One region of the Thioalkalivibrio sp. ALE11 genome, then DNA from elsewhere that is predicted to be linked to it. Evidence: predicted binding sites of a transcription regulator. Region 1 holds the regulator's gene; each other region holds the start of a gene.
The links. The regulator sigma-54, encoded in region 1, starts transcription at its own class of promoters, with help from an activator protein. The targets are predictions, from matches to a motif close to TGGCANGNTNCNTGCTT.
Positions count from the first base shown of each region.

Region 1 (3,270 bases):
CGCCGGGCTGGGCTATCTGCCCCAGGAGGCCTCGATCTTTCGCCGCCTGTCGGTCGAGGACAACCTGCAGGCAGTGCTGGAACTGCGCCCGGAACTCGACCGCCACGAGCGCCGCCGCATCGGCGACGCCCTGATCGAGGAATTCCAGCTGGAGACCGTGCGCCACAGCCCCGGGATCGCGCTGTCCGGAGGCGAGCGGCGGCGCGCCGAGATCGCCCGCGCGCTGGCCGGCGATCCGCAGTTCATCTGTCTGGACGAACCGTTTGCCGGGGTCGATCCGATCTCGGTCGGCGAGATCCAGGCAGTCATCCGCCACCTGGCCGAACGCGGCATCGGCGTACTAATCTCGGATCACAACGTACGCGAGACCCTGGGTATCTGCCATCGCGCGTACATCCTCAGCGAGGGGCGCCTGCTGAGCGCGGGCACGCCGGACGAACTGCTGGCCGACGCCCGCGTGCGCGAGGTCTACCTCGGCGAAAACTTCCGCCTGTGACACCGACCGCCGCACCCGGACGGTGCACAAGCCCGCAGCAAGGGATTACTATTCACTTATGGTGACCAACGCCTTTCCCAACTCATGCTGAAGCCCGGGCTGAATCTGCAGCTCGGTCAGACGCTGACCATGACGCCGCAGCTGCAGCAGGCCATCCGGCTGCTGCAGCTGTCGACGCTGGAGCTCCAGGCCGAGATCCAGCAGGCGCTGGAAAGCAATCCCATGCTGGAACAGGCCGAGGATGACGAACTCGGTGCCGACGCGGGGGACACCGCGGACACTGCCAGCGACGCGAACACCGACGACGGCGAGAGCGGCAGCGACGCCGCCCGCACCGGCGAAACGGTGGATGCCGGCGGCTCGGAGGACGTCATCCCCGACGAGCTGGTGACCGACAGCCGCTGGGAAGACATCTACGACGCCAGCGCCAGCCCGCGCGGTCCGGACGACCGCGACCCGCTGGAGAACACCTCGGACGACGACGGCGGCGGGCTGCAGGATCACCTGCTGTGGCAGCTGCATCTGTCGCACCTGACCCCGCGCGACCAGCGCATCGGCGCCGCCCTGATCGACACCATCAACGGCGACGGCTACCTCGAGGGCGACGTCGAGACCCTGGCCGAGACCATCAGCCGGAGTGAAGAACCCCCCGTCGACACCGACGAGGTCGAGGCCGTACGCCACTGGTTGCAGCACTGCGACCCGCTGGGGGTCGGTTCGCTGGATCTGCGCGAGTGCCTGGAGGTCCAGCTGGGTGAGCTGGCGCCGGACGCGCCCTCGCGCGAGGCGGCGCGCGCGCTCCTCGAACACGGCATGGACGCCCTTGCCCGGCGTGACTACAAGGCCCTGCAGCGCCAGAGCGGCGTACGCGATGGCGACGAGCTGGCCGCGGCGCTGGACCTGATCCGCACGCTCAACCCGCGCCCCGGCGCCCAGATCAGCGAGACACCGCCGGAATACGTGGTCCCGGATGTCTACGTGCGTCATACCGACCGGGGCTGGCAGGTCGACCTGAATCCCGAGATCGCCCCGCGCATTCGCATCAACGACCTCTACGCCGGCATGGTCCGCCAGGTCTCCGATGCCCGCGACAGCGCCTTCATGCGCGATCAGCTGCAGGAGGCGCGATGGTTCATCAAGAGCCTGCACAGCCGCAACGACACCCTGCTGCGCGTGGCGCGAGCGATCGTCGAACGCCAGCAGGGGTTCCTGGAACACGGCGAGGTGGCGATGCAGCCGCTGATCCTGCGCGACATCGCCGAAGCCCTGGAGATGCACGAGTCCACGATCTCGCGGGTGACCACGCAGAAATACATGCACACCCCCCGCGGGGTGTTCGAATTCAAGTATTTCTTCTCCAGTCACGTGGGCACCAGCGACGGCGGGGAATGCTCCGCGACCGCGATTCGTGCCATGATCCGCGAACTCATCGAAGAGGAAACGCCGGGCAAACCGCTCAGCGATTCCCGCCTCGCCCAGATCCTGGCGGATCGGGGCATCAACGTGGCCCGGCGTACCGTGGCCAAATACCGGGAGGGCATGAACCTGCCATCCTCCAGCGAACGCCGCCAGATGGCCGCCATGCCGACCGGAAGCAAACCGAAAGGAGCCTGACCCATGCAGATCAATCTCACCGGACACCACGTCGACATCACCGACGCCCTGCGCGACTACGTCAACGAGAAATTCCAGAAGCTGGAACGCCACTTCGACAAGGTGATCGACGTGCACGTGGTGCTGAACCACGAGAAGACGCAGAAGCTGCACAACAAGGCGGAAGCGAATCTGCAGGTCAGCGGCAACCACATCCACGCCGAGGCCAGCCACGATGACATGTACGCCGCCATCGACGGCCTGATCGACAAGGTCGACCGCCAGCTGATCAAGCACAAGGAGAAGGTCAAGGATCATCATCGCGCCGAGGGCGCCCAGCGCAACCGCGAACAACCCGAGTAAGCCGATGAATCCGGCCGAGCTCATCACCCCGGAGCGCATCGGACTGGAAACCGACTGCTCCAGCAAGAAACGAGCGCTGGAAACCCTCGCCGATCTGCTGGTGGACGGGGCCGCGGACGGACTGGCGGCCAGTGCCGCGTTCGAAGCCATGTCGGCCCGCGAAAAACTGGGCTCCACCGGGCTCGGCCATGGCGTGGCGATCCCGCACGGCCGTCTCGCCGAGCTGGATACGCCCCGCATCGCGGTCCTGCGTCTGGATCAGGGCGTGGATTTCGAAGCCATGGACCACGAACCGGTGGACATCCTGATCGCCCTGCTGGTGCCGGAAGAGGCCACCAGCGAACACCTGGACCTGCTGGCCCAGCTCGCGCGCGGGCTGTCGCAGCCGGACACCCTCGCCGGCATCCGGCGCGCCGCGGACAGCGCGGGGGTCCAGCAGGCCCTCACCCGGGCCCTGGGAGATACCTGACCATGGCCGACCGGGCGGAAGCGGCAGCCGACGGCACCGCGAGCAACATCACCATCGCCGCGCTCACGCGGGCGATGGGGAGCCGTCTGGATCTGCGCTACGTCCACGGAGAGGAAGCCGCGGGCGACCGCGAACTCCTGGGATTCGGCGATGGCGACCTGCCGCTGGCCGGCCACCTGAACCTGATCCGCCCCAACCGCATCCAGGTCATCGGCGACTACGAGGCCCGCTACATCGCCGGCCTGTCCGACGAGCAGCGTGACCACCTGGTGCTGGAAATGGCCCGCACGGGCACCACCATGGTGATCTTCGCCGAGGACACCTGCCCGTTCCCGCGCATGCCGCACAC
Region 1 is NZ_KB906171.1:58,972-62,241, forward strand. Features, by position in the region: gene lptB (LPS export ABC transporter ATP-binding protein) at 1-496, shown strand, start outside; gene F620_RS0109955 (RNA polymerase factor sigma-54) at 581-2,110, shown strand; gene hpf (ribosome hibernation-promoting factor, HPF/YfiA family) at 2,114-2,452, shown strand; gene F620_RS0109965 (PTS sugar transporter subunit IIA) at 2,457-2,921, shown strand; gene hprK (HPr(Ser) kinase/phosphatase) at 2,924-3,270, shown strand, end outside.

Region 2 (3,270 bases), on a different contig from region 1:
GCCGGGGAAAGACCGAATGTAGGGAGAAAGGCGCCGCGCCAGGTCGATGGCACCCGCCGCTGTGAGCACTTCCACCATCAGCAGGAAGCTGCGCAGGATCGCCAGCAGCCACTCGGCATCGGTGCGGTGGACCTCGATATTGATCTGCAGCCCGAAGGCATAGAGGAATGAGCGCTCGGTCCCCAGTGCGCCGGCCTGTTGCAGGGCGGCGCGCACTCGGTCCAGGCGGGGCAGGTCGGCGACGGCGATCGGCGGCGCCACGATCTCGTGCGGGACCAGGCGGCCTGCGGCGTCCGCGAGCCAGTGTTCCAGCGCGGCCTCGTCGGAGTCGTCCAGCTCGATGCCCAGGCGCGCGAGGTGTTCGCGGTAGCCGCGGTCCTTCAGTACCCGGGCGTCCAGCTCCAGCTGGAAGTCGCCGACGTCCGTGTCGCGCACTTGGAAGACGAAGGCGTTGTCCGACTCGATGTGCCCCCCGAACTCGTCTTTCACGGTTTTGGCCATCGTCTCCAGCGACACCCCGGCCATCTCGATCTCCACGCCGATGCGCCGGGACTCGCCCTCCGGATTGGCGGGCCAGGGGAGTTCGTGAAAGGGCTTGCTCATGCCTGTCTCGATGTGACCGGGAGGCACCATGATAGCGGCTCGGTGTACCTTGTGCGGCCCGGGCAGTAGGATAGGCGCCGACCCACAGGAGCCCGCCGAACCCATGGATCGAATCTATCTGCGCGACCTCGAGATTGACGCCGTTGTTGGCGTCTACGACTGGGAACAGCGCATCCAGCGCCGCCTGCGATTCGATATCGAACTGGCGGCCGATACCCGCATCGCCGCCTACTCCGGCGAAATCGGCGACACCGTCGACTACGAGGCGGTGGCCAACGCCGTGCGTGCCATCGTCACGCGCGAACCGCATGCCTTGCTGGAATCCCTGGCCGAAGAGATCGCCGAGGCCCTGATGGCCCAGTTCGGCACGCCCTGGGTGTGCATCAAACTCGGCAAGCCCGGCGCCGTGCCCGGCGTGCGCGAGGTCGGCATCGAGATCGAACGCGGAAGTCTCTCCTCGTAGAACCTCCTGGGCCTGGGGCTGCGCCGCTCCGCCCATACCCTGTTGGATCATCGCGAATCGCGGACGACGGGGCGATCTGCAGGGCAAGGCGATCTTCACCGTGCGTCCCGCATTACCGCACGTGCGCTTTCCGCGACCGTGTCTGCCTCCCGATTCGTCTTACCGATCTGCCGCTTGCCGATGGGTGAACCGTCTGGAATCCCAGACCTGGTTCACAGTCCTCGGTCTCCGCACGTTTTTGGTGCGTGTGCACTTTTAGTGCGCACCAAATAAAGGCAAAAGCCCGTGGTTGGGCCGCAACAGGTGTTGCGAAAAGCCGATTTTTGCTCCCTTTCGATACTTGGCACAGCCCATGCAAGGACCGGGTGTCGACTACGCGACACTCGATCAACCAGAGGGAGATCCATCCAATGAAGAAATTCAAGCGTTCCATCCTGGCTTCCGCCGTTCTGGCCATGAGCGGCACTGGCGCGATGCTTGCCACCTCGACCGCCGCCGCCGAGTTCTCCGGGAACATCACCATCGCCTCCGACTATGAGCTGCGCGGTTTTTCTCAGACTAACGGGGCCGCTATCCAGGGTGGCTTTGATTATGAACATGGCTCCGGGTTCTACGTTGGCACTTGGGCTTCCAATCTGGACCCTGACCTCTATGCGGGCGGAACTTACGAGCTTGATCTCTATGCCGGATTCGCTGACGAACTGGCCAACGGTTTGGGTTATGACGTTGGTTATGTCTACTACTTCTATCCCGATTCAGACCTCGATATTGGCTTTGCCGAGATCTACGGCGAACTCTCCTACGACATGTTCTATGGTGGTGTAAAAGTCATTGTTAACGAAGAGTCTGATGCTGCTCCGTTTGAGAGCGGTAGCGCTTACTACTACGCCGGGCTGGATGTCCCGTTTGCCGATGTGTACAGCGCTGGATTCATGGTTGGCCATCAGACTTTTGATGATAGTGCTGTGGACAGCTACACCCACTATCACGCTGGTCTGAGTCGTCACACAGATAGCATGGGCACTTTCAGCATGAATCTGGCGTATGCCGATGAAGACGGCGAGGACGTTCGCGCCTACGTCGCCTGGTCGCTCGGTTTCTGAGCCGGTCGTTGATCCAAAACCCCAATGGCGGGCTTGCGGTGAGCGGGTCCGCCCCAAGGAGTGAACCATGAAGATGATTACTGCCGTGATCAAGCCGTTCAAGCTTGATGATGTGCGCGAGGCGATGTCCGAGATCGGGGTGCAGGGCATCACCATGACCGAAGTCAAGGGTTTCGGTCGCCAGCGCGGCCACACCGAACTGTACCGCGGTGCCGAATACGTCGTGGACTTTCTGCCCAAAGTTAAGCTGGAAGTCGCGGTGGACGACAGCCTGGTGGACAAGGTGATCGAGGCCGTATCCAAGGCCGCGAGCACCGGCAAGATCGGTGACGGAAAGATTTTCGTATCGCCGGTCGAGCAGGTCCTGCGAATCCGCACGGGTGAAACCGGAACCGAGGCGCTCTGAGCGCCCTTCCTCGGTCCTACTGAATGAGGTAATCCGACAATGGATATCGAACAGCAAGTCGTCGAGGTGGCTTACGCCCTTGACACCTTTTACTTCCTGATGGCCGGCGCACTGGTCATGTGGATGGCCGCGGGCTTTACCATGCTCGAGGCCGGGATGGTGCGCACCAAGAGTGTGGCCGAAATTGCAACCAAGAATATCGCCCTGTATTCGATCGCCAGCATCATGTACATGCTGATCGGCTACAACATCATGTACAGCGACGGGCTCACCTCGTTGATCCCGGGCCTGGGCTTCTTTATTACCGGTGACAACGCCGTGTCCGAGGTGCTGGGCAGCGGTGGCGACATCTACTACTCCGACCGCGCGGACTTCTTCTTCCAGGTGGTGTTCGTGGCCACCGCGATGTCGATTGTTTCCGGGGCGGTCGCCGAACGCATGAAGCTGTGGGCCTTCCTCGCCTTCGCCGTGGTCCTCACCGGCGTGATCTACCCGATCCAGGGCTTCTGGAGCTGGGGCGGCGGCATGCTGGACCAGATCGGCTATCTCGACTACGCCGGTTCGGGCATCGTCCACTTCACCGGTGCCGTGGCCGCGCTGGCGGGCGTCCTGCTGCTGGGGGCGCGCAAGGGCAAGTACGGCAAGGACGGCCAGATCAACGCGATCCCGGGCTCCAGCATGCCGCTGGCGACGCT
Region 2 is NZ_KB906169.1:131,032-134,301, forward strand. Features, by position in the region: gene F620_RS0108460 (amidoligase family protein) at 1-633, opposite strand, end outside; gene folB (dihydroneopterin aldolase) at 707-1,066, shown strand; gene F620_RS0108470 (TorF family putative porin) at 1,477-2,169, shown strand; gene glnK (P-II family nitrogen regulator) at 2,237-2,575, shown strand; gene F620_RS0108480 (ammonium transporter) at 2,615-3,270, shown strand, end outside.
Region 2: F620_RS0108470 (TorF family putative porin) is a predicted target of sigma-54. The motif match lies at 1,408-1,424, and genes of this name have one in related genera.

Region 3 (3,270 bases), on a different contig from region 1:
CGCACGTCGGTATGGATGGGGGTATGCCCGCCCACCCGGTAGAAAGTGCCGTCGGCCAGCACCCGCAGCAGGCGGGTCTGCAGGTCGAACGGCATGTCGCCGATCTCGTCGAGGAACAGGGTCCCGCCGTCGGCCTGCTCGAAGCGGCCCTTGCGCGTCTGGCTGGCGCCGGTAAAGGCCCCCCGCTCGTGGCCGAACAGCTCGCTCTCGAGCAGGTCCTTGGGGATGGCCGCGGTGTTCAGGGCGATCAGCGGCTGCCCCGCCCGCGGACTGTGCTGATGCAGCGCGCGTGCGACCAGCTCCTTGCCGGTGCCCGATTCGCCGTTGATCAGCACCGTGATGTTGGAGCGTGACAGGCGGCCGATGGCGCGGAACATCTCCTGCATCGCCGGCGCCTCGCCGATGATGGGGGTTTCCTCGGCGCTGCCCTCGTCGGGCGTTGCGGCCGCCAGGCTGTCACGGCGGGCCTCCAGGGCACGCTGCACCAGGGCCACCGCCTCGTCCACGTCGAACGGCTTGGGCAGGTATTCGAACGCTCCGGTCTGGTAGGCGCCCACCGCGCTCTCCAGATCGGAGAATGCGGTCATGATGATCACCGGCGGCGCGTCACCCCGGCTCTGCATGCGCGCCAGGAAATCGAGCCCGTTGAGCCCCGGCATGCGAATGTCGGCGACGATCGTGTCCGGGGTGTCTTCCGTCTCCAGGGCCGCCCATGCCGCGTCGGCGGACTCGAATCCGCGCACCGCGATATCGGATCGGCTCAGGGCGCGTTCCAGCACCCAGCGGATGGAATCGTCGTCGTCGATGATCCAGACCGTTGGATTCATGCGTCGGGGCTCTCGCTGGCGGGCGGTCCGGCCACGGGCAGGAGGATGTCGAAGCGCGTGGAGCCGGGCCGTGAATGGCATTCGATCAGGCCGTCATGCAGCTGGACCAGGCTCTGCGCGATCGGCAGGCCGAGGCCGGTGCCGCTGTCGCGGCCGGTGACCATGGGGAAGAAGATCCGCTCGCGGACCTCCTCGGGGATTCCCGGCCCGTTGTCGCGCACGCTCAGGCGCGCGACCAGCCGGTGGCGTTTGCCGGAAACGGTGTACTGGCGCAGGATGCGCGAGCTGAGCACGATCTCGCCCTCGTCGCCCAGCGCCTGCAGGGCGTTCTGCACCAGGTTGAGGAGCGCCTGCACCAGCATGTCGCGATCCGCTTCGATCTCCGGGATCGAAGGGTCGTAGTCGCCGCGGATCTTCACGCCCAGCGGCAGCTGGACGCTGATCAGGCCGCGCACATGCTCGAGGACCTCGTGCAGGTTAAGAGGGGCGCGCTGCGGCATGTTGTTGGGGCCGAGCATGCGGTCCACCAGCGAGCGCAGGCGGTCGGCCTCATGGATGATGATGCGCGTGTATTCGCGCAGGTCGGGATCGTCCAGTTCTCCGGCCAGCAGCTGCGCGGCGCCGCGCAGCCCGCCCAGCGGGTTCTTGATCTCGTGCGCCAGCCCGCGCGTGACCGCGCGCGAGATGGCCTGCTGCTTCTGCAGCTGTTCCTCGCGCGAGATGCGTTCGTGCCGGTCGATTGCGCTGAGTTCGAACAGCAGCCGTCCGGGTTCGTCACCCTCGCCGTGCAGCGGCGTGATCACCACGTCGGCCAGGAAGCTTTCCGCGCGCAGCGGTTCCAGGCGCCGCGCACGCAGGGTGATCGGCTGGTCCCGGGTCAGGGCGTTGCGCAGACGGGTGGTCAGGTTGCGGTCCAGATGCAGCCACTGGCCGAGCGGGTGACCGAGGATGCGCTCGCGGCTGAGGCCCAGCAGGACCTCGGCCGCGCCGTTCATCGCCTGCAGCCGCAGATCCCCGTCGGTGACCATCACGGCCGTGGACAGGTCGTCCCACCACGGGGGGGTGGGCAGCGAGGCGGGCGAAGGGGGCGTATGCGGGCTCATCACCCGGCTTCAAGCATGAAGTGCGCCAGAATGGCCACGAGGGCGTCGCAGCGCTTCGTCCGGGGGCGTTGTGCGGTGGCGCTCTGATGAGGTGCAGTCATTGCCCTATTGTAGGGCATTCTGTGCATCAAAGTGGTGCGATGCCCGTGGCTGGCTCAGAAATCCACCAGTTCCACGGGCACCGGGACGTCCTCGATCGAATATTCGTCTTCATCGTCGCTCTCTTCGTCCGCGGCCGCGTCTTCCTCCGGGGCGTCGTCCGTCGGGTCTTCTCCCGGCCGCCGTATCGGGCGTTCGAGGATCTCGCGGGCATTCTCCAGGGGGACGGCGCCCATCGGCTCCTGAACTTCGATGCGTTCGCTGCGCCCGTCGCCGGGTGCCTCGTCGGAGAAATGCACCACACCGTCTTCATCCACCCAGCGGTGGACCTCGGTGGAGGCCAGAACGCCGACGCCCGGCGCCCCGGCGATGGCCAGGGCCACAAGCCCCGCGAGGGAGGCCCGCGGGGTCATCAGGCGGCGGGCCTTACCCATACCGACTGCACCCGGGTGCCGGCGTCCTGCAGGCCGGCCAGGCGCGGATCGGGGCCCGCGGGCGCGTGGCCGGCCTCGATGCATTCCAGCCAGTCATCCAGCGCGGCCATGCGCAGGAGCGTCGGGGCGGCGCCGCGTTCGATCGCGCTCAGCGGGCGCTCGCGGTGATAGCCATCCAGCAGGGCGCGGTAGCGTTCGCGATCGAGCTCGCCCGTCTCGCTGACGGCCACCGCCAGCGCGATGCGCGCCAGCTGCCAGAACGCCGGCACGGGGGCCGGCGGGACCGTCAGATCCGCCAGTCCAGTGTGCTCGCCGTGCCGGCGGACCGAGCGCCAGAAGCTGCCGGCCACCGGCAGGTCCTCGAACCGGTACAGCCCCTGATGATGCAGCTCGCGGTTCAGTTGTTCGCGCGCCTGTTCATCCAGGGTGGCGCTCAGGTCTTCGGTGCGTTCGCGCAGCTGCTGCTGCAGTACCCCGCGGCGCCAGACGCCGTCCTGCGGCAGGGCCTCCGCCGGATGCCAGGCCTGCCAGCGGGCCGCGAGGCGGCCCAGCGCCTCCGGCGTGCCGGGACCGCTGGCGATCGCCCCGGGCTCCGCAGCGTTGCCGCGCTCCAGGACCCAGCGCGCGCGATCCCCGTCGAGCTGCGGGGCATCGCCGGCGGCGGGCAGCCCCACGGGCGCGCCGGCCGCCCGGGCGGCGGCAAAGGCTGCTTCCAGCGCCGCGGCACCCGCGACCGGCAGTTCCACGGTCGGCTGCGTGCTTACCATTCCAGGATCCTCCAGCGGGGCGGGGTGAAACCGGGGGCCA
Region 3 is NZ_KB906165.1:59,518-62,787, reverse strand. Features, by position in the region: gene ntrC (nitrogen regulation protein NR(I)) at 1-827, opposite strand, end outside; gene glnL (nitrogen regulation protein NR(II)) at 824-1,930, opposite strand; gene F620_RS0102380 (DUF4124 domain-containing protein) at 2,086-2,463, opposite strand; gene F620_RS0102375 (hypothetical protein) at 2,442-3,230, opposite strand; gene F620_RS0102370 (DUF2782 domain-containing protein) at 3,224-3,270, opposite strand, start outside.
Region 3: glnL (nitrogen regulation protein NR(II)) is a predicted target of sigma-54. The motif match lies at 1,942-1,958, and genes of this name have one in related genera.